4 regions of the Saccharococcus sp. Marseille-Q5394 genome follow, and region 1 is predicted to be linked to each of the others. Evidence: riboswitches for the same ligand, from Rfam matches in the RefSeq annotation. Region 1 holds a riboswitch; each other region holds the start of a gene.
The links. A riboswitch is a leader RNA that binds a small molecule or an ion and turns the genes downstream of it on or off. The one in region 1 is predicted to bind S-adenosylmethionine.

Region 1 (7,592 bases):
CAAAGTTGCCATTCCAATACCTCCAATATGATAAAGATGAACGGGGTAAACCATTCTCTATTTAGTATCATTCTAATTTTAGCTCATTCTGCACGTTGTTGCAAATCATTAAGAATTATTATCGTTTTATGGGGAAAATATGAGTATTACAACGTTTTGTTAGTTTGTTTGAAATGAAACCCATTTTCAATTATCGGCTGCTTACTGAGAATCAATGAATATAGCTTTATTTATAAATAAAAAATAGAAGGCAGGGAATTTTAATATTCCTCCTTCTACTTTTTAAGTTATTCCGTTTCTACGCCTTTCACTTTTGGGGTTAGGCGGTCAACGATCATGGCTAGGGCTCCGTCGCCGGTTACGTTGGTGGCTGTGCCGAAGCTGTCTTGCGCCATGTAGAGTGCGATCATCAATGCGACCATTGATTCATCGAATCCTAGCATTGTGCTGAGCAGGCCTACTGCCGCCATAACTGCCCCTCCTGGAACTCCAGGTGCTGCGATCATCGTTACGCCAAGCATGAGGATGAATGGCAGATAGTCCGAGAAGCTGAATGGCATGCCGTTCATGAGCAGGACGCCGATGGAGCAGGATACTAGCGTAATCGTACTTCCGGATAAGTGGATCGTTGCGAATAACGGTACTGTGAAGTCCGTCACTTTCTCGGATGCCCCTGTCTTCTTCGCTTGTTGCAGCGTTACGGGAATTGTAGCAGCCGATGATTGCGTTCCGAGTGCCGTCATATAGGCAGGCGCCATTGTTTTCATGAGGAAGAACGGATTTTTCTTCGAAAGTGTTCCGGCGATTGTATATTGAATCATCAACATGATGATATGTAGTGCGATGACCATGACGAATACGAGTGAGAAGACCGACAACACTTTCGCCACTTGTCCGCTGTACGTCATGTTAAGGAAAATACCAAAGATATGGAATGGTAATAACGGAATGATGACGAATGAAATAACTTTTTCAATAAGGGTATTCAATTCTTCAAAGAATGACAGCATCGTTTTGCTGTTGATGGATGCCATTCCGATACCGAAAATGAAAGCGAGCAGCAATGCAGACATGACGCCCATTACGGGTGTCATTTCAAGTTCGAAGAATGTTATGGCCGGGGATTTCCCAGCGTTTTCAACAGATTGAGAGCCAATGCCGCCAATGAATTTAGGCAAGATTGTCGTTGCAGCCAAAAATGCCATAATCCCTGCTGCAATCGTAGAAGCATATGCGAGCACAGTAGCCAATCCTAACAATTTACCAGATCCGCTACCAAGCTTTGCTATTCCAGGTGCAATAAATGCAATGATAATAAACGGTACAACAAAGTTTAGAAAACCGCCGAAAATCATATTGAACGTCGCAAATAACCTAGTGAACCAATGCGCAAAACCTTCATGTATTTCTGGGAGCAACAAACCAATGCCCACCGCAAGCCCTATGGCGATAATGATTCGCCATATAAGGCCTATCTTCCTCTTCATAAAATGTCCTCCTCAAAAGTACAAATGTTTAAAAAAACAACAAACCCACTTTACCATAGTGAAGAATAAATGGGAACACCTTTATGGGTTTTACTACTTTATGGAGGACAAAAAACAAAAAAACGCCTGTCTCCGATGAAACGGAAACAGACGGCTTTACTCAATTAGTTAACAGGAACGACAGAACCGCCCCATTCTTTCAAGATAAATTCCTGAATTTCTTCAGAAGTCAATACTTCTACAAGCGCTTTGATCGCTTCGTTGTCTTCATCTCCAGAACGGACCGTAATGACGTTTACGTAAGGAGAATCCGTTTTTTCAATTGCAATTGAATCTTCAAGCGGGTTCAAGCCCGCATCGATTGCATAGTTAGAGTTGATCAAAACTGCGTCGCCTTCATTATTATTGTATAGAGTTGGAAGCAATGCTGCTTCGTAATCCGGTTCAAACTTCAGGTTTTTCGGATTGTCCACAATATCTGTAAGTTCCGCTTTCACTTTATCAACACCCTCAGCAAGTGTGATCAAGCCATTTTCCTCAAGCATTTCAAGCACACGGCCATGATCCGAAACCGAATTGCTCATAAGGACTGTTGCACCGTCCGGCAATTCATCTAATGATTTATATTCCTTCGAATAAACACCCATCGGTTCGATATGGATTCCTCCCGCATTGACAAAGTCGTAGCCGAAATCAGCAATTTGACTTTCCAAGTAAGGAATGGTTTGGAAGTAGTTCGCATCCAATACACCTGATTCCAAGTCTTTGTTAGGCAATATATATTCCTGGTATGTTTCGATTTCCAAGTCGATTCCTTTTTCCTTCAATAACGGCTTCACTTTTTCCAAAATGACGGCATGCGGTGTATTGGAAGCGCCGACTACGATTTTCGTCGATTCTTTATTGCCGCCATCAGCATTCTTGCTTCCGCTAGCCCCATCTTCTTTATCTTTTGTCCCGCAAGCTGCCAAAGCAAGCACGAGAACCGTCAATAGTAGTGCAGATAATACCTTCTTCATGATTTCTCTCCCCATTCTTAGATGATATTTATAATTAACAGGACACTCCTGCAAATTATCGCTTGTCCAATTTCTTCACCGCAAAGTCGCCGATGATCTGGATTGCAAATACGACAATCAAAATAATAATAGTTGCGACAATCATCACGTCAGTCCGGCTTCGTTGGAATCCTTCATAGTATGCAAGGTTTCCGAGCCCCCCAGCACCGATGACTCCGGCCATTGCCGTATATCCGACAAGTGCGATCGAAGTTACTGTAAGCCCCGAAATAAGAGCAGGCATCGATTCGGGCAGCAATACTTTGAAGATGATCGTACTTGTTTTAGCACCCATCGATCTTGCAGCTTCAATAACACCTCTATCTATTTCACGAAGGCCGATCATGACCATTCTCGCATAAAACGGTGCTGCTCCAATGACAAGGGCCGGGATGGCCGCTTCCGGACCACGGATCGTTCCAACGAGCAACGTCGTGAACGGGATAATCAGGATAATTAAAATGATGAAAGGAATGGAGCGGAATATATTAACGAATGCTCCAGTGACGCCGTATACCAATCTATTTCTCCATAGCTGGCCGGGGCTTGATAAGAATAAAAGTACGCCAAGAACCAGCCCGAATACGAAGGTATACAGAGTGGAGAGCCCTGTCATATATAACGTTTCAATAGTCGCTTCCCACATTTTATCCCAATTGACGTGTGGTAATAAATTCTCAATCATTGCCAATCACCTCTGTCTGTACACCTTGTTCATGTAGATAGGCAATCGCCCCGTCAATATCTTTCTCTATACCGACAAGCTGTAAAATGAGCGAGCCGTAAGCGCCGCCTTTCGTGTGGGATATATTCCCTTGGACAATATTCACGTCGATCTCAAATTGTCGGATCAAACTCGCCAATACAGGCTGCTCCGTCCGTTCCCCGACAAAGATTAGTTTTATGAGTGTGCCCCCAGGCAAATGGGCAAGTGCCTGTTCGGTTCCCTCGGGTTCCGTCACTTGGGAAACGAACCGCTTTGTAATCGGAGCTTGCGGTGACTGGAACACGTCCAGCACAGGACCGATTTCCACGACTTTTCCGGATTCCATAACCGCTACACGATGACAGATCTTCCGGATGACATGCATTTCATGTGTTATTAGAACAATCGTCAATCCGAGCCGTTCATTAATGCTTGTCAACAGATCAAGGATGGCATCTGTCGTTTCCGGGTCAAGCGCGGAAGTCGCCTCATCGCAGAGAAGTACTTCAGGATCATTCGCCAACGCCCGTGCAATACCGACACGTTGCTTTTGACCACCGGAAAGCTCGGATGGATAGGCATTCTCCCTTCCGCTTAGTCCGACGAGTTCGATTAGTTCGGCCACCTTCCGTTCTCGCTCCGCTTTTTTCACTCCCGCGATTTCAAGAGGAAATGCTATGTTCTGCTTGACCGTACGGGACCAAAGTAAATTGAAATGTTGAAAAATCATACTGATTTTTTGCCTTGCTTCACGCAGTTCTTTGCCTGTGAATGCCGATATTTCACGGTTTCCAATTTTTATTGTTCCCGTCGTCGGAGTTTCAAGCCCATTCAAAAGGCGGATCAACGTACTTTTTCCGGCACCGCTATAACCGATGATACCGAAGATTTCACCCTCTTCGATCGTAAGGGAAACATTATCCACCGCCAGGATTTCATCGTTCAGCCGGCCAAAACTTTTTTTGACGTCTATCAATTGAATCATCACTATCACCTCTACACGATCTTTTCCATAATAAAAGCCTTTCTGCAGACAAGCAGAAAGGCTGAAACGTTATATTCAAAAAAACGTCAATCCGATCTCTCATCTCTCAAAGCAAATGCTTTGCGTGATTTGGCACCATTTCACATTCGTGACGGTTGCCGGGCTTCATAGGGCACTTCCCTCCACCTCTCTTTATAAGAGCGACATATTCAGTTAAAGTTAATAGATATACTTATATCATGAACTTCTGAGGTATGTCAATCTATTTTCTCAAGAAGATGCGGAATCGACTGGAAAGCGTAAATTTTATGGACAATCTCCCCATCCTTCTGAATTAATAAACAAGGGACGCTTTCAATTTCATAATCAACAGCGAGATCCTCCACATAATTCAAGTCAGCCTTCCCAATGGGCAGATCCGGTTTCATGGCAGCAATGACTTCAATCATTTTTGAAGCAACCGCACAGGTTCCGCACATTGGTGTGTATAAATAAAATATTGATTCGGGATAAACATTTTTGCTGTCTTCCCATTGCGCACGTGTCCAATTCTCAATAGTGGCCACTCTTCATCACCTTCATAGTAAAAATTCGGGATGCACATCAAAGTTTTCGGAGAGGAGTATGGCTGCAAGCACTCTGTATGGAGTCGTTTCAACTTGGCGGTAAACCCGCTCTGTATAAAGGTGGATCGCTTCAGGATAATCCCTTTTGAATAAAGTCCGGATCTTCTCTCCGGATTCATCGGCATCCAGAAAAACGAACAGGTCACAATCCTCATAAGGCATAAGCATCTCATCGATCCGATACGGACTCACTGTCCCATTCGTACAAATGATCTCAACCGGCTCAGCCAGCACCTTTTGTAATCTTTTCCGGTCCGAACCGCCTTCGACGATGAGGACTTTATGAGTATCCACCTGCACCCCTCCATTGAAAAAAGCGCCGGAGTTTGGTCCAAGCGCCACTTCATTTACTTACTCGCCTACAGTCATTTTGTCATAGTCTTCAGCTGACATGAGTGCATCTAGCTCAGCTTCGTCTGATGCTTCCACAACGATCATCCAAGCACCTTCAAATGGAGATTCATTCACCAATTCAGGGCTGTCTTCCAATTCTTCGTTCACTTCGACGACTTTACCGCTGATCGGAGCATATAATTCAGATACAGTTTTCACTGATTCAACACTTCCGAATGGCTCATCTGCTTTCACTTCATCTCCAACTTGCGGCAATTCAACGAAAACGATATCGCCAAGTTCGGATTGCGCAAAATGTGTAATACCGATTCGATACTTTCCGCTCTCATCCTTTACCCATTCGTGCTCTTCTGAATAACGAAATTCTTTAGGTGTGTTCATCCCGTACCCCTCCATTAAGTATGCATTTATTGATTTCCATTCAATTTTGACATATTCGGAAGCTAAAGACAAGAAAGTATATTACGCTCCCCAAACTTCCTCATACGTTTCTTCCTTGAAGCCGACAGTCACATTTGAGCCATCCGTAACAATCGGTCTTTTGATAAGCATGCCGTCCGTAGATAACAGTTCGACCTTTTCATCAGCCGTCATTCCAGGCAGCTTGTCCTTCAAATTCAACTCACGGTATTTCATTCCGCTCACATTGAAGAACTTCTTAATGTCCAGGTTGGAGTTTCCGATCATTTGTTGAAGTTCCTCTTTAGTCGGTGGATTTTCAACGATGTTGACCTCTTTGAATTCCAACTCCGCGTTTTCCAACCACTTTTTCGCTTTCCTGCAAGTTCCGCATTTCGGATACCCGTAGTATGTTAAAGACAATTCGCAACACCTCCATTTTACCTAAGTATAACAGAGAAGCCGCCCGGGATAAATCCAGGGCGGTGTGTGTAATCAAACGATGTATTTTTCTGCGTCAATCAATTTAACGGATGCTTCGCGTTTTTTCGCGATGATGTTGTATGGATTCGAACGCGTCAATTTGCGTAATGCGGAAAGCATCATCCGTTGGTTATCGCCCTCAACGGAAGCAAGAAGTGTCTCCTTTGCGTCCTTTTCAATTGCTTCGAACGCTTCCTGACAGAAGATTTCCGTGTACAAGATCTTTTGCTTCTCTTTCTCTTCACCATTTTTAGCAACCGCTTTTTCCGTACGGAGCAATGCGGATTCCATAGCGAAGACGTTGTTTGCAATATCAGCGATGTTTACTAGGACTTCCTGCTCCGCTTCGAGTTTCGTGCCGAAACGTTGAGCGGCCATTCCAGCTGCTAGCAAGCCGATTTTCTTCGCATTTTTCACGAGCACTTTTTCTTGAGCCAATGCTTCGTCCCCGATTTCTTCAGGCATCATCATAAGAAGCTCTTCCTGCAAGCTTTGTGCCTGTTGAAGCAATGGCAATTCGCCTTTCATTGCTTTCTTCAAGAACGTACCAGGAACGATCAGACGGTTGATTTCATTTGTTCCTTCGAAAATGCGGTTGATGCGTGAGTCGCGGTAAATGCGCTCCACTTCGTATTCCTGCATGAATCCGTACCCGCCGTGCAATTGGACCGCTTCATCAGCGATATAGTCAAGAACTTCGGAGCCGACAACTTTATTGATGGAGCATTCAATCGCGTATTCTGCAATTGATGCCGCTACCGCCTTTCCATCTTTTTGCTGCTCCGCCGTCATTTGGCTGTTGCGCTCTTCAAAGTATCCGACTGTACGGTAGATCAAGCTCTCCGTCGCATATAGCTTAGAAGCCATCGTTGCAAGCTTTTCCTTCGTTAGATTGAATGAAGAGATTGGCGTCTTGAATTGTTGGCGCTGGTTTGCATACGTGATTGCCAATTCAAGAGCGCGTTTGGAACCGCCGATAGTGCCGACACCTAATTTATAACGGCCGATGTTCAAAATGTTAAATGCGATGACATGGCCTCTTCCGATTTCCCCTAACAGGTTTTCAACAGGAACTTGTGCATCTTCCAAAATCAATGTACGAGTTGAAGATGACTTGATGCCCATCTTCTTCTCTTCTGCCCCGACAGAAACGCCTGGGAATTCTCTTTCAACGATGAATGCCGAGAATTTATCGCCATCGACTTTTGCATAAACGACGAATACGTCTGCGAATCCTGCGTTTGTGATCCATTGCTTTTCACCGTTCAAGACGTAGTGAGTGCCGGCTTCGTTCAATTTTGCAGTTGTTTTTGCACCAAGTGCGTCTGATCCGGAGCCTGGCTCAGTCAATGCGTACGCGGAAATTTTATCGCCGGATACGGAGTTCGGCAAATACTTTTTCTTCTGTTCTTCATTACCGAAAAGGACGATTGGCAATGTACCGATTCCGACGTGCGCTCCGTGAGTGATGGAGAAGCCACCCGCTACGGACAT
Region 2 (7,592 bases), 860 kb from region 1:
GCCGCCTTTATTTTATTCTATTGTACTGTTTTTCATTTCCTTGACCGGCAGGAATAGTTCGCCCGTTTCAAAATAGGTGATTGTTAGATGGTCACCTTCCTGGATGTAAATGGCGAGCGGAACAGCTTCGGTGGAGACGATATAGTTCCGGCCGTCGTCGGCAAGGATTGACACGATTGTAAAGTCGCCGGCGCGTTCCTTGTAGACACGGACAACGTTGACAGACGCTTTTCCTTCCTCGGCATTCGAACTGCCGTCGACTGTGCTACCGCCACGTTGTAGTGCTGTTTTATAAAGTCTTAATGCTTCGTTCGGCGAATTGGCGAAAACGGAAATTTCCGGGTTTGCCGCCGACACGATGAAATAGTTTTGTAGGAAGCCGTTTGAATCCAGAACAGGCGTCAGCCAGCTCGCTTCCCCGTAAAAGTTATAGAGCACCGGCATTTCCCCGGCCCATTTCTTTTCGATGAATTTCTTTTCGATAATTTGAAGAGCACCTTGGGAATCCATATACGACTCTTCCAGATTGCCGGTATAATACGTCGCCTCGCCGGTGCGACCATCCGTCAATGCATAGCCTAACATCGAGTCGACTCCTTCTTTCGGGCTTGTGAAATCGGTGAAGTAATACATATGCCCGTTTTCGTCAAACACCGGGCTAACATTCGATTCCGTCCCTTCGTCCGAAGGAAGCTTCACATCTTTCTTCCCGACAATCGAATTCCAGAATCCGTGGACGTATTTTCCGAAATAACTGTTTTGGAGACTGACTGCCTCAGGTGAAACCGCTCCATCGATGAATTCAGGGACTTGCGAAAGCGGGTATCGGCTCACTTCCCCGGAAGCAGGGTCGACCATGACGATCCCTTGGACATCAAATCCATTTCTTGCTGTAATAAAATGCCCATAGGATCGGATATAATGCGGCTTTCCTTCATCATCGATTTCAAGTTGTACATCCCCGTAAAAGATGAGATCCGGCATCGCCATCCGCATATGGCGTTCTACTTGTTTGTGGAAGAACGATGATGGTGTATACGACATTTCCGTCTTGACGAACTTTGGATTGTCCGCCGAATCGGTCGCGCTCATCGTGAAATATCCTGGAGTAGTCTTTCCGTTTATCCATTTGAAGAAGCCCGAGAATTCGACAGGCGCGATGTAAACGAATTTCCCATCGACTTTTTGGATTTGTAAGTTGCCTAGCTCATAATAGCTCGTATTCGGCACTTGACCGAACGCCTTCTTCATTTTATTCCGGGCGAATTTTGGTGGAACGCTTGCTGGCGTCTTCGTTTCGTCGAACGCCTTGATTTCCACTTGCTGATCCATTTCGACTGCTTTGTATTTTTCATTCGCATTGAAAAGTGGCGCACTTAGGATGAACGCACTTCCCGCCAATGCCGCTAAAAACAGGATTACCTTGGCACTTCTTTCCCTCCCGGTTGAAAGCACGGCGCCCGCTAGAGTAGCGATGAGAGCCAGCGCCCACACCGACGTCCAGTTCCGGTCGAGATTCGTGACGTAATAAAGGCCGAACGTGAGCACCGCCACGGCTGCGACTGTTGCAGAAAGCGCTCCGATCCGATTAAAGGCGGGTTGCCCTTCTGTAGTAGTGGATGTCAACGGCATGATGATCATTGCGGCAACGATGCCAACGACCAATGAAAACAGCAATAAATTTATCATATGAACACTCTCTTCTTTTGAAATTAATCCCCCTCTACTATACGGATGAGAATGGCATACGATTCGTTTTATTGGTGGATTCCATAAAAAAACTATCTGCATCTGTGGAAGCTCCACATTGCAGATAGCCAGTTTTGTACATATTAAAGTGCACGCCTGATTCTTAGAACCTTATACATCCGGTGACCGAAAATCCCCGCGAGAACCGAGAGCAGAATGTCTTTCGGCAGTGGAGGCACCATCCAAAGCCATGCCACCTTATACGTAAATGCGTCCGGCGCAGCGGCCCATAGCTTGTATGCAAAGTACATCCAGTTCGTGCCGATGACATAATTTACGACGAGTCCTACAAGAGCCGCGATGACATAACTGCGCAAACTACCGTTCTTTTCGACAATTTTCCCTACTACGTACGCGACAAGGATGAATGAGACGATGAAGCCGAATGTCGGAAGAAGAATTGCTCCGAAGCCCCCATGGAATTTTGCGAAAACCGGCGCGCCTACCAAGCCGAGCGCCATGTAAACCGTCATGGAAATTGCACCGAGCCGGCTTCCGAGAAGGAGACCCGCCAAGACGGCGAAGAAGGTTTGCAGCGTTATCGGAACCCCACCAACAACGAGGAACGGCACAAAAAATGTAATATTCGCCCCGATCATCATCAATGCCGCAAACATCCCGCAATAGACGAGACTGAGCGCACTCATCCCGCTTTTTGTTTTCACTGTAGCTGTTGTCATAATCCACCTCATAATTTTAGTTATCGTAAATAGAATAAAAGTTAACTCAATTTGTGTCAACCTATATTTATTTTGAGTTAACCAACGAAACTAGACGGCTTGCTTTGGACGCGAGGTGGTCCGCTTTGGACGCAGGAGTGGCTTCTTTGGAAGCAAAGCGGCTTGCTTTGGACGCGGGGTTTCCTTAATTAAAAAAACTGCCACTAAAAGTAGGATTTCTACTTTTGGTGGCAGTCCATAATGACTTATCGTTCTTCGTCTTCACTTTTCGGAAATAAAAAATGGGCAATGATTCCACTTAATATAGCTGCGCCTACTGTTATCCAAACTCTGGAAGTCCCTGGAACTTCCTGAAAGTTTTTATGGAGCATCCACCAGGAAATCCCGGCAACAAGAAGTGCGATCGGAATGGAAAATTTGAAAATCCTCAACGTATTCACCTTCTATTTTAAGTTCATATGCCGATTCTATCATAATTTGACTATTGATGTATCAAACATTTAACGATATGATGTTTTAAATTATTCAAACAACTGCATATTTAATTCTTATCAAGAGAAGCTGAGGGACTGGCCCGTCGAAGCTTCAGCAACCAGCCGGTTACGGTCAGGTGCTAATTCCAGCAGGCCTGTTTCGGCTTGGCAGATGAGAAGGAGCGAGCATTCGCTTGAAAGCCTTCTTTTTTAACGAAGGCTTTTTTATTTTTCATTGCAGTCTAAATTTTTCGTCTTGGTAAGATGAGGTTATGCGTGAGTTTCTGGATTTATGCGTTTTTGAAGACGTTTATGCGTAGATTTTTGGATTTATGCGCGTCTGCTCGCGTTTATGCGTGTCTGTGTGGATTTATGCGTCCGTTTTGCGATTTATGCGTTTTTACAGGCTTGATGACGCAGGTTCGGGACTTCGAATGAAGAAAGGATGATTTCTTATGAGATTGCTTGATCGGTTGAAAGATAACGTACTGGTGGCGGACGGTGCGATGGGGACGTTGCTCTATTCATACGGCATCGACTTCAGTTATGAGGAATTGAACGTCGAGAAGCCTGAAATCATTGAGAAAATCCATCGCGAATATATCGACGCAGGAGCGGATATCATCCAGACAAATACATATGGCGCCAATTCCTTGAAGCTTGCCCGTTATGGAATGGAGAACCGGGTGAAGGAACTCAACGAGGCGGCGATTCGAATTGCGAAGCGCGCTGCGGAACCCGGCAATCAATATGTGCTTGGGACGATCGGAGGACTTCGCGGCATACGGAAAAGCGATGCATCGCTTGCCGAAGTACTGACGATGGTCCGTGAGCAGGCAGACGCCTTGCTTTCAGGCGATCCCGACGGACTATTGCTGGAAACATATTATGACTTTGAAGAGTTATCGACAGTCGTCACCGAGCTGCGGAAACTGACGGATCTACCACTTATTGCGCAAGTCGCAATGGATGAGCCGGGCGTATTGCAAAACGGGATGCATCTGAATGACGCGCTTCATCAGCTGGAAACGCTGGGAGCGGATATCGTCGGTGTCAATTGCCGACTAGGTCCTTTCCATACAATCCAGGCATTTGAAAAAGTGACGATACCGGATCGAGCATTTTTGTCCGCCGCACCAAATGCAAGTTTGCTAGATGTTGAGGATGGTCGAATCGTTTACGCGTCCGAGGCTGATTATTTCGGCCGCGCAGCCGCGCTCCTTCGGAATGAAGGCGTCCGTCTGATTGGCGGGTGCTGCGGAACGACACCGAAGCATATCGCCGCTGCAAAAAAGCACTTGGCAGGACTGCAGCCCGTGACGGAAAAGACCGTCACTCCGCAGAAGCCGATCATTATCCGTGAAGCTGAGCCCGCAGAACACGTGCCGCTTCACATCAAAGCGAAAACGGAACGGACTGTCATTGTGGAACTTGATACACCCCGCCATTTGGAGACAGAACAATATTTCATAGGCGCGAACGAATTGTATGCAGCCGGCGTGGATGCCGTCACATTGGCGGACAATTCCCTCGCCTCCCCTCGCATCAGCAATATGGCGATGGGATCGATGTTGAAACATGAGCATCACGTTCGGCCGCTCGTCCACTTGACGTGCCGCGACCATAACTTGATCGGTCTGCAATCCCATTTGATGGGGCTCGACGCCCTAGGAATCCATGATATCCTTGCCGTCACAGGCGACCCGACAAAGGTTGGCGATTTCCCTGGAGCGACTAGCGTCTATGATGTCTCCAGCATGGAATTGCTGCAGCTCATCAAACAGCTGAACGAAGGGATTTCCTTCACAGGAAAGCCGCTACGTAAAAAAGCGAAGTTCTCGGTCGCAGCGGCTTTCAATCCAAACGTCCGCGTCCTCGACCGTGCTGTGAAGCGGCTCGAGAAGAAAATCGAATGCGGGGCGGATTATTTCATTACACAGCCGGTTTATACGAAAGAGAAGATCGTTGATATACATGAGGCTACAAAGCATTTGGATACGCCGATCTTCATCGGCATCATGCCGCTTACGGGTATACGGAATGCTGAATTCCTACATCACGAAGTGCCGGGCATCAAGCTATCCGAAGAGGTGCTGGAACGGATGGCTGCCTGCGGCGAAGACCGCGAGAAAGCGACCGCGGAAGGCATCGAAATCGCGAAGGAACTGATCGACACGGCAGCGGAGCTTTTCAATGGCATCTACATCATTACACCGTTCCTGCGGTATGACATGTCATTGGAACTGATCACCCATATTAAAGAGTTAGACGCGGAAAAGGAGAGGAAGTTTGTCCATGCCTAAACACCCAATCGAACAACAACTGAAAAACAGAATCCTCATCATAGACGGAGCGATGGGCACAATGCTGCAAGCGGAGGACCTCTCAGAAGACGATTTCGGCGGAGAGGAATATGACGGGTGCAACGAATATCTGAACATTTTACGGCCGGATATTTTGGACCGGATCCACCGTTCCTACTTGGAGGCGGGAGCGGATATCATCTGCACGAACACGTTCGGGGGCACCCCCCTCGTACTGGACGAATTCAGCCTCGGCCATAAGGCTTCTGAAATTAATAAAAAGGCTGTGGAAATCGCGAAAAAGTGTGCAGCCGACTTCTCGACACCAGAGTGGCCGCGTTTCATCGCCGGTGCAATCGGTCCGACAACAAAGACGCTTTCCGTCACAGGGGGCATTACTTTCGATAAGCTTTCCGACGATTTCTACGTCCAAGCAAAAGCATTAATCGAAGGCGGCGCAGATCTTTTATTAATGGAGACGAGCCAAGACATGCTCAATGTGAAAGCGGGAACGATTGGGATCAAGCGAGCGTTTGACGAAACGGGCATCGAGCTACCTGTAATGATTTCGGGAACGATCGAGCCGATGGGAACGACGTTGGCCGGTCAAAGCATCGAAGCTTTCTATATTTCAATCGAGCATATCAAGCCGCTCTCAGTCGGATTGAACTGTGCGACAGGGCCGGAATTCATGACCGATCATCTGCGCTCTCTTTCCGATTTGGCGACAAGCTTTGTTACTTGCTATCCGAACGCGGGCTTGCCGGACGAGGAAGGTCATTACCATGAATCACCTGAATCCTTATCATTGAAGCTGAAAGGATTTGCGGAAAAAGGTTGGCTGAATATGGTCGGTGGCTGTTGCGGAACGACGCCTGACCATATCCGAGCGCTACGGGAAGCGGTTGACGGTCTCGCCCCGCGCCAGAAGCCTGAAAACGGGCATGAGCACGCCGTTTCAGGCATCGAACCGTTATTGTATGAGTCATCGATGCGACCGCTGTTGATCGGCGAGCGGACGAACGTCATCGGGTCAAGGAAGTTCAAACGGCTGATCGTCGAAGAAAAATTCGAAGAGGCGGCGGAGGTTGCGCGTGCGCAAGTGCGCGGCGGAGCCCATGTGCTAGATATCTGCCTTGCAAATCCGGATCGGGATGAGCTTGAAGACATGAAGAAGTTCATGCAGGAAGTCGTCAAGAAGGTGAAAGTGCCACTCGTCATTGACTCGACGGATGAAAATGTCATTGAAGAGGCGTTGAAATTCTCCCAAGGAAAAGCAATCATCAACTCCATCAACTTAGAGGATGGAGAAGAGCGATTCGATGCGGTTCTCCCTCTTGTGAAAAAGTTTGGTGCGGCTGTCGTCGTCGGGACAATCGATGAAATCGGAATGGCGGTGTCGCGCGAACGGAAGCTCGAAGTCGCGGAACGTTCCTATGATCTGCTTGTGAACAAATGGGGAATCGCTCCTGAAGATATCATTTTTGACCCCCTCGTATTCCCTGTCGGAACAGGTGATGCGCAATACATCGGGTCGGCAGTTGAGACGATCGAAGGCATCCGGCTGATTAAGGAGAAGATGCCTCGTTGCTTGACGACGCTAGGTGTCAGCAACGTTTCGTTCGGGCTGCCCCCTGTCGGCCGTGAAGTGCTGAACGCGGTGTACTTGTATCATTGCACCCAGGCAGGACTCGATTACGCAATCGTCAATACAGAGAAGTTGGAACGGTACGCTTCTATTCCCGAGAATGAAATCAAGCTTGCGAATGATCTTTTGTTCACGACGACTGACCAGACGCTTGCGGATTTCACTGCTTTCTACCGGGATAAAAAGAAGGAGAAAACCGAGGATGATATTCCGAAGACGGTTCCTGAAAGGCTCGCGTATTATGTCGTCGAAGGGACGAAGGAAGGCTTGATCCCTGACCTTGAAGCAGCGCTTAAGATGTACGATAGCCCGCTCGAGGTCATTAATGGACCTCTTATGGAAGGGATGTCGGAAGTCGGACGGCTGTTCAATGATAACCAGCTGATCGTTGCGGAAGTGTTGCAAAGCGCGGAAGTGATGAAGGCGTCGGTTTCATTCCTCGAGCAGTTCATGGAGAAGAAAGAGGACGATTCCGGTAAAGGGAAGATCATTTTGGCGACGGTCAAAGGGGATGTCCATGATATCGGGAAAAACCTCGTCGACATCATTTTGAGCAATAACGGGTACCGCGTCATCGACATCGGCATCAAAGTGACGCCCGCAACGTTGATTGACGTTATTCGCAAGGAGAAGCCTGACATTATCGGGCTATCCGGTCTGCTTGTAAAGTCGGCGCAGCAAATGGTGATTACCGCGCAGGACTTCAAGGCGGCGGGAATTAATACTCCTGTCATGGTCG
Region 3 (7,592 bases), 360 kb from region 1:
TCCGAAAAGAAGCGGTGAGGAATGCGAACGTCCTTCTATCCATAGACGATGATGGGGATGCAAAGACCTTTGAATACGCATTTGACAAATCGTCGATATTTACCTTTTCGGAAGAGCGGCAAGCGGCGGAACGTCGGGAAGAGATGGCTGAATATAGCAGGTTGTTGGCCGAATTTGGCTTATCATTTCGCGAGCTAGCAGCAGTATCACCGAAACATGCCGATTCTCGAAAGAGAGCATTTCAAATCGCACAAATCATAGCGGAGACGCCAGAATTTTATGAGCATCTCATGGAAAATAAAAGACTGCCAATCAAGCAGTTGGAGCATATTGTTGAAGTTTCACGAAAAACGATCGAGCGACATCGGAAATACATCATTGCGGTTACCTTGCTGCTGAACCACAATTTTACATACTTAAAGGAATACGTCAAAGGGGAACTCATATGATGCGGACATATAGAGGCGTTGTTTGCGAAAAGAAAACTACATATATGGTGTTCCTGACGGAGAAAGGCGAATTTCTGCGCGGAGTCCCGGTTGGGAACCCTCCTGAAGTTGGGGAGGAAGTTGAGTTCACACTCGTTGCTCCATCTTTTATTACCAGAGGAAAGGCGAAGCCGCGGTTCGTAGGAGCTGTACTGGTTGCAGCGGCAGTATTATTTTTCATTCTGTCTTCATTAATTCCGTTGAATGAAAAAGTGATGGCGTACGTACAACTGGATGCGGGCATAGCGATGGAATTTGGAGTGAACCGGGAAGGACACGTCATTTCCTGGCGAAATTTGAATGAAAAACGGAAAGAACAGGATCTATTGTCAGGTTGGAAGGGCCATTCAATCCTCGATGTGCTTGACAAGGCAATATCGGAAGTGCCTGCACTTGGCAAGGAAATTACAATTACGACAATCTATCCAACACGTGAAAGCGAACGGGACACTCGTTTGATGATTGGTGATGCTGTACAAGAAGCTAGTGAGAAACATGACGGATGGGACTGGAATGTCCATGAAGGCACGCCAGAGGAAAGAAAAGTTGCGAATAAGAAAAACATGTCGATTCATCAACTTAAATCAATCGAAAGTAAATCGAAAAAGCATCCTGTAAAGAATGTGAATCCGGTTGAGAAGAAACCCGTTCCGCCGCAAAAAGACGCTTTGCAGAAACCGAAGAAGGAAATCGTTCCTCCTGTGCATCCGCAACAAAAGAAGATGGAGAAGGAAAAGGAACGTCCACATAAGTCGGAAGATCAACAAGGTCCACCTGCGGAGAAATCTAAGAACAAACCGGACAAAGAGCGAAGTGAAAAGATGCCTCCTCATGCGGATCAGCAAGGACCCCCGTCTCATTCGTCATCGGTCGATAAACAAAGTAAAGACAATCAAGGGCCACCTGCAAAACAACATAAGGATAGTCCATCAAATAATAACAAACAGAATCCGCAAAATAACAAATGAGGCTGTTGCAGATCATCAGTTTTTACTGACAATCTGCAGCAGCCTCTTCTTATTAGTTCGTAAATTGTGGCTCGCGTCAGAAGTAAACCCCAAGCGCTCATAAATCCATTCAAGTGATCATAACCCGTGGCGAGTGATCATAAACCTCGTCAAGTGATCATAACCCACGGCGAGTGATCATAACCCACGGCGAGTGATCATAAACCTCGTCAAGTGATCATAACCCTCGTCAAGTGATCATAACCCATGGCGAGTGATCATAAATCCTAACAAGTGATCATTAACCCCGTCAAGTGATCATAACCCACGGCGAGTGATCATAAACTCTTTCAAGTGATCATAAAACATGGCGAGTGATCATAACCCCCGAGAAGTGATCATAAAACGGGAAACAAGCGCTCAAACCTTCTTACACTTCTTTCAAAATCGCTTCCACTGTCGATTCAACTTCCGCGCGGTTCATCTTATCCTGTCCGCCCTGCATTGCGCCGATCGTCCGCTTCGCAAGGGCAAGCGGGATTTTGCAGAACAGCAGGATGTTTTTATTCGAAATCGATTCGATATAGTCATCAGCTTTTTTCAAATTCGCCTCTGCATACTCGAACAGGTCATGCCTGTCCCATCCTTCAGGAAGGAAACGGACGCCGCGCTCCGCATCTTCCTCTTGATTGCGCAGCATATTCACCGCCTGCAATCCGCGACCATACCCGATCGCCAAGTCGCGATCCGTCTTTGTCCCGTCATACTGCTCCCAAATATCGGAAAGCATCACACCGACAAGACCCGCTACATAATATGTATAGTCGTCTAAATCCTCTTTCGTTTGCACAAGAAAATCCTTGCCGACCCATTTTGCCATGCCATCCGCCATGATGCTCGTCGACTCTTTCACTTTGGCGACGATGCCTGCAGGACAGACGGCGAGCCAGTCGCCAAGTCGCAATGTCACTTCCGGCAAGAGGTTTTCATAGGGCTTGAGGAGAGCGCGATACGCCGCGACGTCAAATAGGTCGGTTTGCAGCAGCTTGCTCGTCGACTGCAGCAGATGCTGCTTGCTTTCCGGATGCAGTTCTTCATGATCTTCTATTTCATCTATCGCACGCATACATAAATAAGCGGAGCCTACCGTCTTCCGCAAGGTGGGATTCAATAATTTAATCGGAATATAGAAGGTTCTGCTCGTCAGCTTCAGTACGTGCATCGCTTCTTTTTGCAGTTTCGCTTCGTTCATAATAGGGGTCCTCCTTCATTTCTTGAAGCAGTTCTTATTGAATATCATACACTATTCCATGAAGCAGTTGCCAACCCTATCGTTGTAGAATAAATAAAAATAGAGAAAGTTTTTCAAATTACCTATTGACAATGAATAATTGGAAATGGTATCCTCAGAAAGTAAGTTATTCTAGTAATAGAGGAGGTACGGAAAATGAAAAAAGCAATCGTAATCATAAACAACTTCATACTTGATCCGTGCCTGACTAATCTCTCTTTCTAATTGTAGACCGAGGAATGGCATGGTATGCCGTTCTTTTATATGAGCACACGCTTATGCAAAAGGCGTGTGCTTTTTTGTGTCTTCATATGAAAGAATATTCGGTGTTTTCACGCTGTGCGTGTGGCATATAAACAAAAACTAGATGAAAAGGAGTGTTTCCGATGATTAATGTAGGGCTGCAACGGAAAGTATTGATGATGGTGTCTCTGGATAGTGGGTAGCGATGTTCCCCGCAAGTGAATTGATTCAACTAAAAAATAAAGGAGGAAAAGCAAAATGATTATTCAAAACGCGAGACATGAAGAGCATGAACGAATAAATAAAACAAAATTGATGGAGTGGGAATCTCCAAAATGGTTAGATGATAACGGCGGCACGATAGGTGAACGTCGACTGTAATCTCGTTTAAGGTCCCTCTCCAAGAGGAGAATATATATGTATACAATTGATAGAGAAGTAGTTCAACGACATATGGAAGATATGCGGCAGGAAGTCGAACAGTTCCGCATGGAGCAAAAAGCGCTCAAACGCAAAAAGAAAGAGCGGAAAAACGTTCCATTCTGGACGATTTTCTTCTGCTTCTTCAATTAAAAGATGGAGCGTTCCCTAAGCAAATAGGGGAACGTTCTTTTCTTATGAGCAGATTTATACGAAAAGTATCTTGAATGTGAGATAATTACCAGGTCAATAAATGATGCCCCAGTTTTATAGGGGAACGCATACCTTCCTATAGAGAGGCAATGCTAAGATAAAAAGAGAAGGAGTCCAACAACATGACTATATCAGTAAAAGCGATTATCGGCAGCACAAGCTCGTCTTCATACAACTTGAAAGTGGTTGAATATTTGAGGAAGAAATATGCAGATAAACTTACTATTACACCTGTATTCATTAATGATGTCGAAATGTTTTCTGTTGATATAGAAGGCAATCCGTCAGAAAACGTTACAGATTTCCTGGATAACGTTCGGGATTCCGATGCGGTCCTATTTGCAGTGCCTGAATACAACTTCTCCATTCCAGGAGTAATGAAAAACGCTGTCGACTGGCTGTCGAGAAGCAATTTCGCAATTAAAGACAAGCCTGCTTTCATGATCGGTGCTTCAATGGGTGTGATGGGAAGTGTCCGTGCTCAACTGCATTTACGTGAGATTTTGACGAACCCGATGCTTTCTCCTGCGCTCTTGCCAAACAATGAAGTATATATCGGTTCCGTCCATGAGAAAATGGACGAAACGGGTCAATTGACAGACCAAGCGACGATTGATTTCTTGGATAAAGTCGTTAACAACTTCATCGATTTTTATTCGCAAAGAAAAGAGTTAGCTGAAATCTCTAAATAATAAAAGGACCGTCTCGTTCACCGAGACGGCCTTTTTTATTATTGACTGACAGCCGTCGTTTCTGCCGCTGCATTGATGGCTTGCTTAAGATCGGCGATCAAGTCTTCGGCTTCCTCGAGTCCGACCGAGAAACGCAATAACCGTTTATCGACACCGCGCCTTTCCCGTTCTTCCTCAGGGATTTCTGCATGGGTCTGCGTCGTCGGATACGTGATCAAACTTTCCACTCCTCCGAGACTTTCGGCAAATGTGATGAGCTTCAAGTTTTGCAATAGCGGATCGACCCATTCGCTTTCCCGTACCCTGAATGAAATCATGCCGCCTTTTCCTGCATAGAGGACGTCATCGACAAGCGGTTCGTTTTTTAAATAAGAGACGAGTTCCTTCGCATTGGCATCATGCTGTTTCATGCGCACATGCAACGTCTTCAATCCGCGGATGACGAGCCAGGAGTCGAACGGGGAAAGCGTCGCGCCGATCGCATTATGATTTTCGCCTAGACGGTTGCACAGCTCTTCTCCCTTGGCGACGACTAGCCCGGCAAGCACATCATTATGACCGCCGATATATTTCGTCGCGCTATGGATGACGATATCTGCCCCGAGCTCAATCGGGCGTTGGTAGTACGGAGTCAAAAATGTATTATCGACGATGACAAGCAAGTTGTGCTTTCTCGCAATCTCTACATACTGTTCGATATTGATTTCCAGCATCAGCGGGTTCGTCGGTGTTTCGATGAAGATCGCCTTCGTGTTTTCGGTGATCAGCTTTTCCGTTTCCTCGACGTTATCAAAAGAAGAATACGACGTCCGGACGTTATACAGATCTGCGTAATGGTCAAACAATCGGAATGTGCCACCGTATAGGTCGTCAGGAGCAATCAATTCATCTCCCGATTTGAACAGCGAAAGGAAGAGCTGAATCGCTGCCATGCCCGAGCTGCACGCGTAGCCGCGGTCGCCGTTTTCCAAATTGGCGATGCCTTCCTCGAGGATCGTCCGTGTCGGATTTTTTGTCCGTGTATAATCGTAACCGGTTGATAGACCCAATCCATCATGCTTGTACGCTGTTGAAAAATGTAGGGGAGGATTGACCGCCCCGGTTCTCGGATCGCTCTGGTTTCCTATTTGCACCAATTTTGTGTTAATGCTCTGCTTTGTCAAGTTGCCCATCTCCTTTGCCTAGTAAAAAAGAGGCCTCTCCAATTAAGAAGAGGGCCTCCAACATCGTTGAAATCAATCTTCTTATCTTCAAGGCGCAGTTCGCCTTTTGGAATTAGCACCATACCAAAATCGGGCTGGTTGCTGAGACTTCATCGGGCCAATCCCTCCGTCTCTCGTGATAAGAATCAAAATATGTAATTGTTAGAAAAAACATTTATCTAAAGTTATCATGCATCCAGACGGATTGCAAGAAGTTTCGGAAATGAATGTCCGTGACCTTTTGCTATAATGGGTGCATGTTGAATGATGAGGAGGATTTCCATTGGCTTGGCTTTATGTTTTATTGGCGGCGATCGTCGAGATCTTTTGGGTGATCGGACTTCGGTATTCCGATTCGGTACTCGAGTGGGCAGGGACTATCGTTGCAATCGTCATTAGCTTCTACGCAATTATAAAGGCATGCGAGACGTTGCCATCCGGGACGGTGTATGCAGTCTTCACCGGTTCCGGAGCGGCGGCGATCGTTCTAATCGATTTCCTGTTTTTCAATGCGGAGTTTTCCATCGCTAAAGTGATCTTCATCGCGATTATCATCGTGGGAGTTATCGGGATAAAAATGACGACGGCTGCATCCGGTGAAGCAACGGAAGGGGGCGATTGAGATATGGCGTGGATATATTTAGTCATCGCAAGTTTAGGGGAGATTTTCGGCGTCATGGCCATTAATCTTTATTTGCAGAAAAGATCATGGCCCCGCCTGCTGCTCATCGTCGGGACGTTTTCGGTCGGTTTTATATTTCTGTCCCTCGCAATGCGCGACATTCCGATGGGGACTGCGTATGCGATTTGGACGGGACTCGGTGCGGCGGGTGCCGTCCTTATGGGCATCCTGTTTTTCAAGGAAGCAGCCGGGTGGAAACGGATGCTATTCCTTTGCTTGATCATCGGAGGGGCGGTCGGACTGAAGGTATTTGGATGAAGGGGGGAGCGCCATGGCGAAACAATATGATTTTACGGAAGGCCCGCTTGCAAAGCAGCTTATTTTTTATTCAGCACCGATCATTCTCACGAACCTTTTGCAAGTGTCCTACCAATTTATCGACAGCTTATGGGTCGGAAACCTTATCGGTGCCGACGCGCTTGGCGCAGTTGCGATTTCGGGTACTGTCGTGTTTACCGTCCTCTCTTTTGTCATCGGCCTGAATAATGCGGCGCTGACAATCCTCTCCCAGCAGAAGGGGAGGGGGAGCGAGGCAGGCTTGCGTAATTATTTGAACGCATTCGTCGTTTTATTGACGATCATGTCTGTTGTGTTAAGTTTTGCGGGCTTCTTTTTAGCGAAGCCGATTTTGGCATTGCTTGGAACGCCCGACTCGATGATTGAAATGGCAACGTCCTATTTGCGTGTCAATTTTTTCGGGATTCTGTTTCTGTTCGGATATAACTTCATCAACACCGTGTTCCGGTCTGTCGGCGACTCAAAGACGCCAATCTATTTCGTTTTGACGGCCGTCCTGCTAAACACGGTACTTGATCCGATTTTCATTGCCGTCTTCGGATGGGGCGTCCAAGGAGCTGCGGTTGCGACAATCGTATCCCAAGGGGTTGCATTTGCGACTGGCGCAATTTATTCCGTTCGCAAAAAGCTCGTGCCGTTTTCAAAGCCGCATCTGCCGGCTAAGCGTGAAGTGCTTGATATACTGAAATTGGGCATTCCGGCGGGTTTGCAAATGAGCGTCATTTCGGCAGGCGTCATGGCGATCATGAGTGTCGTCGCTTCTTTCGGCCCTGCGGTAGTTGCGGGGTACGGGGCTGCGCAGCGGCTTGATAGTCTGATCATGCTGCCGGCGCAAGCGATCGGAACGGCAGTGAATAGTATGGCAGGACAAAACATCGGTGCGGGGAAGTGGAACCGTGTCCACAGGATTACGTTCATCGGCTTTCTATATAATCTTGGCATTATGTTTGCCATCGCCGGAATTGTCTACGCTTTTGCGGGGGCCGGTATCCGACTTTTCATTTCCGAAGCGGAAGCTGTCCGTTTTGGTGCGGACTATTTGAAGATGATAGCATTTTTCTATCCTTTTTTAGGCATCAATTTCGTACTCAATGGCGCTGTCCGGGCATCGGGGGCA
Region 4 (7,592 bases), on a different contig from region 1:
GACTGGTCCTAAATGGTGAAAACCCAGTCGTACTCTATGGATATGGCGGTTTCAATGTCAGTTTGACACCATCCTTCTCACCAGCATTGCGCATGTGTATTGAGGAAGGTGGCGTATATGCGGTTGCTAACTTGAGAGGCGGCGGCGAATTCGGTGAAGAATGGTACAAGGCAGGTACATTGGAACGTAAACAAAATGTCTTCGATGATTTCATAGCGGCTGCAGAATGGCTTATTGCAAAAGGTTATACGAAAAAGGAGAAGCTTGCAATCATGGGGGGCAGCAATGGAGGCTTGCTTGTTGGAGCAAGCATCACCCAACGCCCGGATTTATTCGGGGCGGCAATATGCCAAGTTCCTGTTATCGATATGCTCCGCTACCACAAATTCACGGTGGGACGCTATTGGGTGACTGATTACGGAAATGCTGAGTTGAATGCCGAAGACTTCGCTACGATGATCAAGTATTCTCCACTTCATAATGTCAAGGAAGGCGTTGAGTATCCACCTACCTTGATTACGACGGCGGATACGGACGATCGTGTCGTACCCGCGCATGCTATGAAATTTGCTGCGACATTGCAAGCAGCTTATTCAGGGGGAAATCCGATCTTGCTTCGTGTCGAAAAGAATGCAGGACATGGTCTCGGAAAGCCGACAGTCAAAATCATTGAAGAACAGACCGATGTCTATTCGTTTCTCTTCAAAACGCTAGGCGTTACTATCTAAAAAAAGAGGTCGTCTCGAGAGCGAGACGGCCTCTCCCTATTTTTGCCGTTCCCAATTCCGAAGGGCTGGATACGGATCGAAAGCCCATTCAGTCCTGCCGTTGTATTTATACAATCCGTAATGGAGATGGGGAGGAAATTTCCCAGATGTTCCTTCTTTCCCATATCCGGTGCTGCCAACAAAGCCAAGAAGGGTCCCGGGCTCTACAATATCGCCTTCTTTGATGCCCTTATCAAAATAAGCCAAATGGGCAAAGTAATGATAGGTGTTATGGTTATCCCGAATACCGATGCGCCATCCCCCGTATTCGTTCCATCCCATCACTTCTATGACGCCATAAGAAGTTGCGACGACAGGAACGCCGTAGCCCGCAAAAAGGTCTGTTCCCTCATGGATGCGGCGACCTCCCCATCCGCGGCTTGTGCCCCATGTACCGCGATACGTATAATGATGTCCTTTCGGGATAGGGAATACATGCTTATCCAGCTCGGCCGTTTCGAAATGCTTATACAGTTTGGCGATTGTAAGAATCTGATTTACCGTCATTTCCCGTTTATAGTAGTGCCATAATGCAGCTTTAAATGAATTTTCATCTGGTCCGTACATCGCTAAATGGGAATACATTGTCATGAGTACATCGGCTGGGTCGGATTGGTCAGCTACCCCATCCCAGTTGCCGTCAGAACCGTGGCCGCCGAAAAGTGCGAGTGTATCCGGTGAATTGTCTGAGGGATCCGGGTTCAATATACCGAACCAATGTTCAACGGGGTATTGAATGGAAATAGGTCCGTCGGCTTTTGGAATATCATTACGCACTTGCTGGATGTTGCGTTCATATTGATCAATTGCAGCAAGGTGATACCAAGGAACCAGTTCGTTCGAGAATTGTAAATAAAAACTCATCCGTTGCTCCATAATTTCCTTTTCACTTTTTTGATCGGAAGCGGAGACAATGTTGATGGACAGACAGAGACAGAATATTGCACTTATCGAAGCAATTATATATTGGATACGCAATGGGAAACCTCCTTTGTTGAATGATTAGAATTCCCCGATCGATCGTTTTCATTACTTTTTGTTTTCGTTAGAGAAGTTGCGTCAAATGATGGTTTCATTTTTCAGTGATATACTTTAGAAGAGATGTTATAGAAGGGGAGAGGACGAATGGAAAAATTACAATCGGTTGAGCAGTTTGAGCAGTTGAAAAATGAGGAGCGGACTATGTTCATGTTTTCAGCGGATTGGTGCCCGGATTGTCGGGTGATTGAACCATTCCTACCGGCTATTGAGGCGGATTATCCGGAGTATCAATTCATTTACGTAGACCGTGATGATTTTATTGAGATTTGCCAACAATTGGATGTCTTTGGGATTCCGAGCTTTATTGCGTTCCATAGTGGGGAAGAGGTTGGGCGTTTTGTAAGTAAGGACCGGAAGACGAAGGAAGAGATTGAGGAGTTTATTAACAGTTTGAGCGCATAATGAGAAGAGATATCGCCATCCTAGTAAGGATTGGCGATATCTTTTTTTTATTATGGAAACGGATCTCTGCTCTGTGCGGAGCTTTTTTCAAGCGGCATCTATCTCCATGTTCTTTTTTAATTGGAAGATAAAAAGGAATACAATTTCTCCGGGTAGTCAGTGAAGATGGCTTGTACTCCGGCTTGTTTCAAGGTCTGTGCGTATGTCTTGTCATTGACTGTAAATGTTCTGACCGGCATGCCGCTGTTTATCACTTCAGCGATGGTCGGACGAAGTGCTGCGGGGAATAGGATATGGAGTGCATCAGTTGGGATTTTGTTGAGATAATCCATTGGGTGGACTAGCACTTCCATGAATAAGGCGGCGGTTTCAATTTGAGGATTAAACCGCTTTACGGTACTGATGGCACTGTGATCGAATGATGAAATGATGATGCGCGATTCCATTTGTCTCTCCGCAATCAAATCAAGAACTTTTTCGACCATTCCTTCGTATGGGAAAATATCCGATTTCAATTCAATGTTCAATTTGTGGTCAGTCGAATCGAAAACCTCGAGGACGTCAGCGAGTGTAGGTATTGTTTCTCCTAGGAATTCGGGTGAAAACCAGTTGCCGAAATCATGTTTCTTTAATTCCGCTAAGGACATATCTTTCACATATCCTGTTCCATCCGAAGTGCGGTCGATCGATTCATCATGGATCACGACAAGCTCTCCATCTGCTGACATATGTACATCGAATTCAACACCAAAAACGGGGAGACGAGCAGCCTCCATGAAGGCGGCGATTGTGTTTTCCGGAAAGTTCCCTGAAGCTCCTCTATGTGCGAATATCTTCATTTAGCTTCCTCCGATTCCGTTTGGTATTACATTTTGTTCACGTCAAAAGGGCACGGTTTTTGACCGTTGCCCATTTACCCGGGAAATGATTATTCCCAAGTCTTTCGTTCTTCAATTTCCTTTTTCAGGATTTCCGCTCCCTCTGGACTAATATACATGCCATTGGATAGCCTCTTGTTTTCTGAGGTGATATTCCCGGTTACGATACAAGCCGAATCCACAACATACTTACGGAGGATGATCATATCGTCATCCACGAAAATTTCCATTGGTGCACCTTTATCAAGTTTCAACGTATTTCTTAATTCCTTAGGGATTACAATCCTGCCGAGATGGTCAACCTTTCTGACAATACCTAAGCTACGCATTATGATCCTCCTTGAAACTTTGTATTATTGTTACTTGTCCTACTATTATACCAGTTAATTATAAAAATACAAAAAAATTAGTATACTCTCTTTTTCTCTCCTATTCTCTCTATTCCTCTTATAACCGCTTTAAAACGTTTAAGTATGTGATTTATTTTGATAGAATAGGAAGGTCGTCTAAGAAAGGGGAACCAATCATGTCATTCATCCAGAAAAGACCCATCGTTTTTGACTATATTCAAATCATTGCAGGAGCGACTCTAGTCGGACTTGCATTCAATATATTTTTCTTGCCGGCGCGTATCGCGGCGGGCGGCATTTCAGGGGTCAGTACAATCCTATATGAACTATTCGAATATAATCCTGCATATGTGCAATGGATGATCAATATCCCGCTCATCATACTGGGGCTATTGCTGGCAGGGAAGGAATTCAGTGCAAAGACAATTGTAGGTACTTTTTTTGTCCCGTTTGTCATTTATTTGACGGGAGACCTTCAGTTATCCGTCGACAATCCGTTTCTAAGTTCTATATATGGCGGCATTATGCTAGGTATTGGGTTAGGAATCGTTTACCGGGGGAATGGCTCGACAGGCGGAACGGCTTTAATTGCCCAACTCCTAAAGAAATACACGGGCATTTCAAGCGGATTCTCCCAACTGATAGTTGATGGGGTTGTCGTTGTCACTTCAGCTTTTGTCTTCAATTTTGAACTCGCTTTATACGCACTCATGTCGATATACGTTACAAGCAAAGTGATTGATTTCGTCCAATTGCAAACGTCGCCCACGAAGCTTGTCCTAATCATTACTGAACACGAAGAGAAGATCCAGTCGGTTATCCAGAATGAAATCGATAGGGGATTGACGAAAGTGAAGTCAACGGGTGGCTATTCAAACGACGAAAAAACAATGATTCTATGCGTTGTGGAACAGTCCGAAGCCGTTTATTTGAAGAAATTGCTTCAGACCGCTGAGCCTTCGTCCTTTGTCATTTTTCTCAATGCATCGGAAATTCTAGGACTCGGTTTTTCGAAAGCGAAAGTTCATCGTTAAAGAAACCGGTATACAATTCGATTAAAGATGATATAATAATCATAATTGAATATTTCTTATCAAGAGAAGCTGAGGGAACTGGCCCGATGAAGCTTCAGCAACCTCTGCAATAGCAGGAAGGTGCTACCTCCAACAAGATGTAAATCTTGAGAGATAAGAACGATAAAACAAATGCAACTCCTCGTTCCTATCTGTTGGAACGGGGGTTTTTATTTGTCGTCTAGACTTCGGGCGCCATAAGCTCGGGTCATAAGTCAAATCTGCTTTGTGGCAAAAAGCGCCACACTGCATCTTCGCCTTATGCCTGTCGCCTATGGGCGGGCGCCCTTCGCTTTTGTATATTAAAAAGGGGGAAACGTAATGCCAATCAATATCCCGGAACAATTACCGGCACGCGAACTGTTGAAAGAAGAAAAGATTTTCGTCATGGATGAAGGGCGGGCAACGACCCAAGATATCCGTCCATTAAATATCCTCATCCTGAATTTAATGCCTGAAAAAGAAAGGACAGAGCTACAATTGCTTCGGCTGCTCGGAAATACGCCGTTGCAGGTCAATGTTTCATTCTTGAACACTGCGACGTACGAATCGAAAAATGTAAGCAAAAATCATTTGGAATCCTTTTACACTACATTCGAGCATGTCAAGAATAGACGCTACGATGGACTGATTATCACAGGAGCGCCGATTGAGCATCTTCAATTCGAAGACGTCGTCTATTGGGAAGAACTGAAACAGATCATGGACTGGTCCAAAACAAATGTAACTTCCGTTTTACATATTTGCTGGGGCGCGCAAGCCGCACTTTATCATCATTACGGCATCGATAAATATGAGTTGCCGAAAAAGCTATCCGGAGTCTTCAACCATCGATTGACTGATTCGACTGTCGAATTGGCACGCGGATTCAATGATCTGTTCACTGCACCTCATTCCCGATATACGTCGGTCTCAATTGATGAGATTGACCAGGATCCTCGCCTTCAATTGTTGGCGGTTTCGGAAGATGCAGGTGCCTTCATCATCCTTTCAAAAGACGGCAAACATATTATGATCACCGGGCACTTGGAGTATGATGCATGCACGCTCGGCGAAGAGTACGAACGGGATTTGAAGAAAGGGATTGATATTGACGTCCCGGCTAACTATTTTCCGGACGACGACCCGACAAAGGAGCCGTCGAACACGTGGCGCTCACATACTCATCTTCTTTTCTCAAACTGGCTGAATTATTATGTCTACCAAGAAACACCTTACGAGTGGGAATGAAAATAATAGCCTGCGAATTCATGAACTGAATTTGCAGGTTTTTTCATCCGTATATTGTCATAGTTCTATCACACACTAGCGTTAGCGGAGGTGTGAATAGATGATTTCAGACGTAATTTCAAAGTTGGACTTTTGGGAAATGATGTTTAGAGCAACTTTTACTTTTATCATTCTCATGCTACTAGCCAGATTCATGGGGAAAAAGCAGATTTCACAACTAACTTTTTTTCATTATGTTACGGGGATTACAATCGGTTCTATCGCTGGTGAGATCTCCGCGCAATCGGAAACCCCTTTTCTGAATGGTGCCATTGCGATGATTTGGTGGGCTATATTAACAGTATTTGTGAACTTTTTAACAGTAAAGTCAAAAAAAGCGCGAATTTTATTTGATGATCAACCAACTATTATTATACACAGAGGAAAAATAAGTGAACAAGGCATGAAAAAGGCCCGACTCACATTGAACGATCTCAATATGATGCTCCGTGAGCAGAGCATTTTCGCTGTTGCAGACGTGAACTATGCAATTCTCGAAACGAACGGCCAGTTAAGCGTCATGAAAAAGGCGGCCCAAGAGACTGCAACACGCAAAGATGTGAAAGCACCTGGCAATGAGCCGAAATATATACCGACTGAAATCATTTCGGATGGGAAATTAATTAAAGAAAACTTGACTGAATTGAAGCTGACTGAAGAATGGGTTTATGAACAGCTGAAGAAAAATGGGTTCAGTAAAGTGGAGCAAGTGTATTATGCAGAAATACTAACTGACGGCACATTGCATATTGATCAGCGAACTGAAAAGAAATAGATAGTGTAAGGGGAGTCTCAATATGAGGGGAAGCTTGTTTTGCCCCTCATATTCAATTAACGGCAACGAGCAAAAACCCCGATTTGCTTATTTTTTATGGTATAATGAATGACAGTCATTCAGTGGGGAGGCGGACGGTAATTGGATAAGAAGGAAAGAATCATAAAAGCGGCGATAGAAGTTTTCCGCAAGCAAGGCATCGAAAAGACGAAGATATCCGATATCGTGAAAGTGGCAGGGATTGCTCAAGGAACTTTCTATTTATATTTCCCATCTAAATTATCACTCATGCCGGCAATAGCCGAAGTGATGGTCGCAAAAACGTTAGAGATTGTGACGGATAGAGTATCGGATAACGCACCGTTCCCAAAACGGATGGAGCAGCTCGTTGATGCGATTTTCGAAGTAAATGAAGAGTATCATGAAATTCAAGCACTTATCTATTCAGGTTTAGCATCGACAGAGCACTTGAAAAATTGGGAGACCGTATACGCGCCTTTCTATAAATGGGTGAGTGAGGGTCTTCAACTAGCAATTGATGAAGGTGTAATCCGGAACACCGTCAATCCTGAGAGGACGGCAAGACTTGTGATTGGTCTCGTGGAATCAGCTGCGGAACAAATTTATTTATACGACACTGACAAGGAAGATGAAGCGGTCATACAAAAGAATGAAGTGAAAAATTTCTTAAAGCATGCCCTTGCGTATTAATGCCTATTATTATTGGCAATAAGCCTTTGACGACTTGTCATTATAAAAATGAATGACAGTCAGTCACCCGCCGAGTTAGGAGAAAATATTATGAACAAATCATGGATTTATGTTGCGCTAACAAGCTTTTTCGAGTTGGTCTGGATTTTCGGTTTCAATGTCGCCTCCGAATGGTGGCATTGGATTCCAATCGTGTTTTTCATCTTCGTCGATTTTCATTTCTTGGCGAAAGCCTGTGAAAACCTTCCGACGGGTACCGTATATGCCATCTTTGCAGCAATCGGAACAGTTGGGACCGCATTGATGGATGTGTTTATATTCGGGGA

Region 2: linked by a shared signal. The riboswitch ahead of OC538_RS12255 (bifunctional homocysteine S-methyltransferase/methylenetetrahydrofolate reductase) and the one ahead of OC538_RS16785 (methionine ABC transporter ATP-binding protein) in region 1 are both predicted to bind S-adenosylmethionine.
Region 3: linked by a shared signal. The riboswitch ahead of OC538_RS15020 (methionine biosynthesis PLP-dependent protein) and the one ahead of OC538_RS16785 (methionine ABC transporter ATP-binding protein) in region 1 are both predicted to bind S-adenosylmethionine.
Region 4: linked by a shared signal. The riboswitch ahead of metA (homoserine O-succinyltransferase) and the one ahead of OC538_RS16785 (methionine ABC transporter ATP-binding protein) in region 1 are both predicted to bind S-adenosylmethionine.

Annotation. Positions count from the first base shown of each region.
Region 1 covers NZ_CAMPPQ010000002.1:1,228,945-1,236,536, reverse strand. The annotation lists gene sufC (Fe-S cluster assembly ATPase SufC) at 1-12, opposite strand, end outside; gene OC538_RS16800 (dicarboxylate/amino acid:cation symporter) at 288-1,487, opposite strand; gene OC538_RS16795 (MetQ/NlpA family ABC transporter substrate-binding protein) at 1,652-2,506, opposite strand; gene OC538_RS16790 (methionine ABC transporter permease) at 2,562-3,230, opposite strand; gene OC538_RS16785 (methionine ABC transporter ATP-binding protein) at 3,223-4,236, opposite strand; SAM riboswitch class I at 4,333-4,437, opposite strand; gene OC538_RS16780 (thioredoxin family protein) at 4,494-4,802, opposite strand; gene OC538_RS16775 (toprim domain-containing protein) at 4,815-5,156, opposite strand; gene gcvH (glycine cleavage system protein GcvH) at 5,214-5,597, opposite strand; gene OC538_RS16765 (arsenate reductase family protein) at 5,679-6,038, opposite strand; gene OC538_RS16760 (acyl-CoA dehydrogenase family protein) at 6,111-7,592, opposite strand, start outside.
Region 2 covers NZ_CAMPPQ010000002.1:364,841-372,432, reverse strand. The annotation lists gene OC538_RS12270 (hypothetical protein) at 13-1,689, opposite strand; gene OC538_RS12265 (biotin transporter BioY) at 1,833-2,429, opposite strand; gene OC538_RS12260 (histidine kinase) at 2,675-2,860, opposite strand; SAM riboswitch class I at 2,975-3,081, shown strand; gene OC538_RS12255 (bifunctional homocysteine S-methyltransferase/methylenetetrahydrofolate reductase) at 3,358-5,205, shown strand; gene metH (methionine synthase) at 5,198-7,592, shown strand, end outside.
Region 3 covers NZ_CAMPPQ010000002.1:868,871-876,462, forward strand. The annotation lists gene sigI (RNA polymerase sigma-I factor) at 1-449, shown strand, start outside; gene OC538_RS14995 (anti-sigma factor domain-containing protein) at 446-1,456, shown strand; gene OC538_RS15000 (phytoene/squalene synthase family protein) at 1,866-2,687, opposite strand; gene OC538_RS15005 (hypothetical protein) at 3,228-3,350, shown strand; gene OC538_RS15010 (hypothetical protein) at 3,387-3,542, shown strand; gene OC538_RS15015 (NADPH-dependent FMN reductase) at 3,725-4,294, shown strand; gene OC538_RS15020 (methionine biosynthesis PLP-dependent protein) at 4,333-5,457, opposite strand; SAM riboswitch class I at 5,536-5,642, opposite strand; gene OC538_RS15025 (DMT family transporter) at 5,780-6,118, shown strand; gene OC538_RS15030 (DMT family transporter) at 6,122-6,436, shown strand; gene OC538_RS15035 (MATE family efflux transporter) at 6,450-7,592, shown strand, end outside.
Region 4 covers NZ_CAMPPQ010000001.1:1,163,809-1,171,400, reverse strand. The annotation lists gene OC538_RS05870 (prolyl oligopeptidase family serine peptidase) at 1-728, shown strand, start outside; gene OC538_RS05865 (M23 family metallopeptidase) at 765-1,739, opposite strand; gene OC538_RS05860 (thioredoxin family protein) at 1,893-2,210, shown strand; gene OC538_RS05855 (glycerophosphodiester phosphodiesterase) at 2,327-3,049, opposite strand; gene OC538_RS05850 (AbrB/MazE/SpoVT family DNA-binding domain-containing protein) at 3,139-3,417, opposite strand; gene OC538_RS05845 (YitT family protein) at 3,615-4,472, shown strand; SAM riboswitch class I at 4,526-4,632, shown strand; gene metA (homoserine O-succinyltransferase) at 4,833-5,741, shown strand; gene OC538_RS05835 (YetF domain-containing protein) at 5,842-6,555, shown strand; gene OC538_RS05830 (TetR family transcriptional regulator) at 6,697-7,266, shown strand; gene OC538_RS05825 (DMT family transporter) at 7,357-7,592, shown strand, end outside.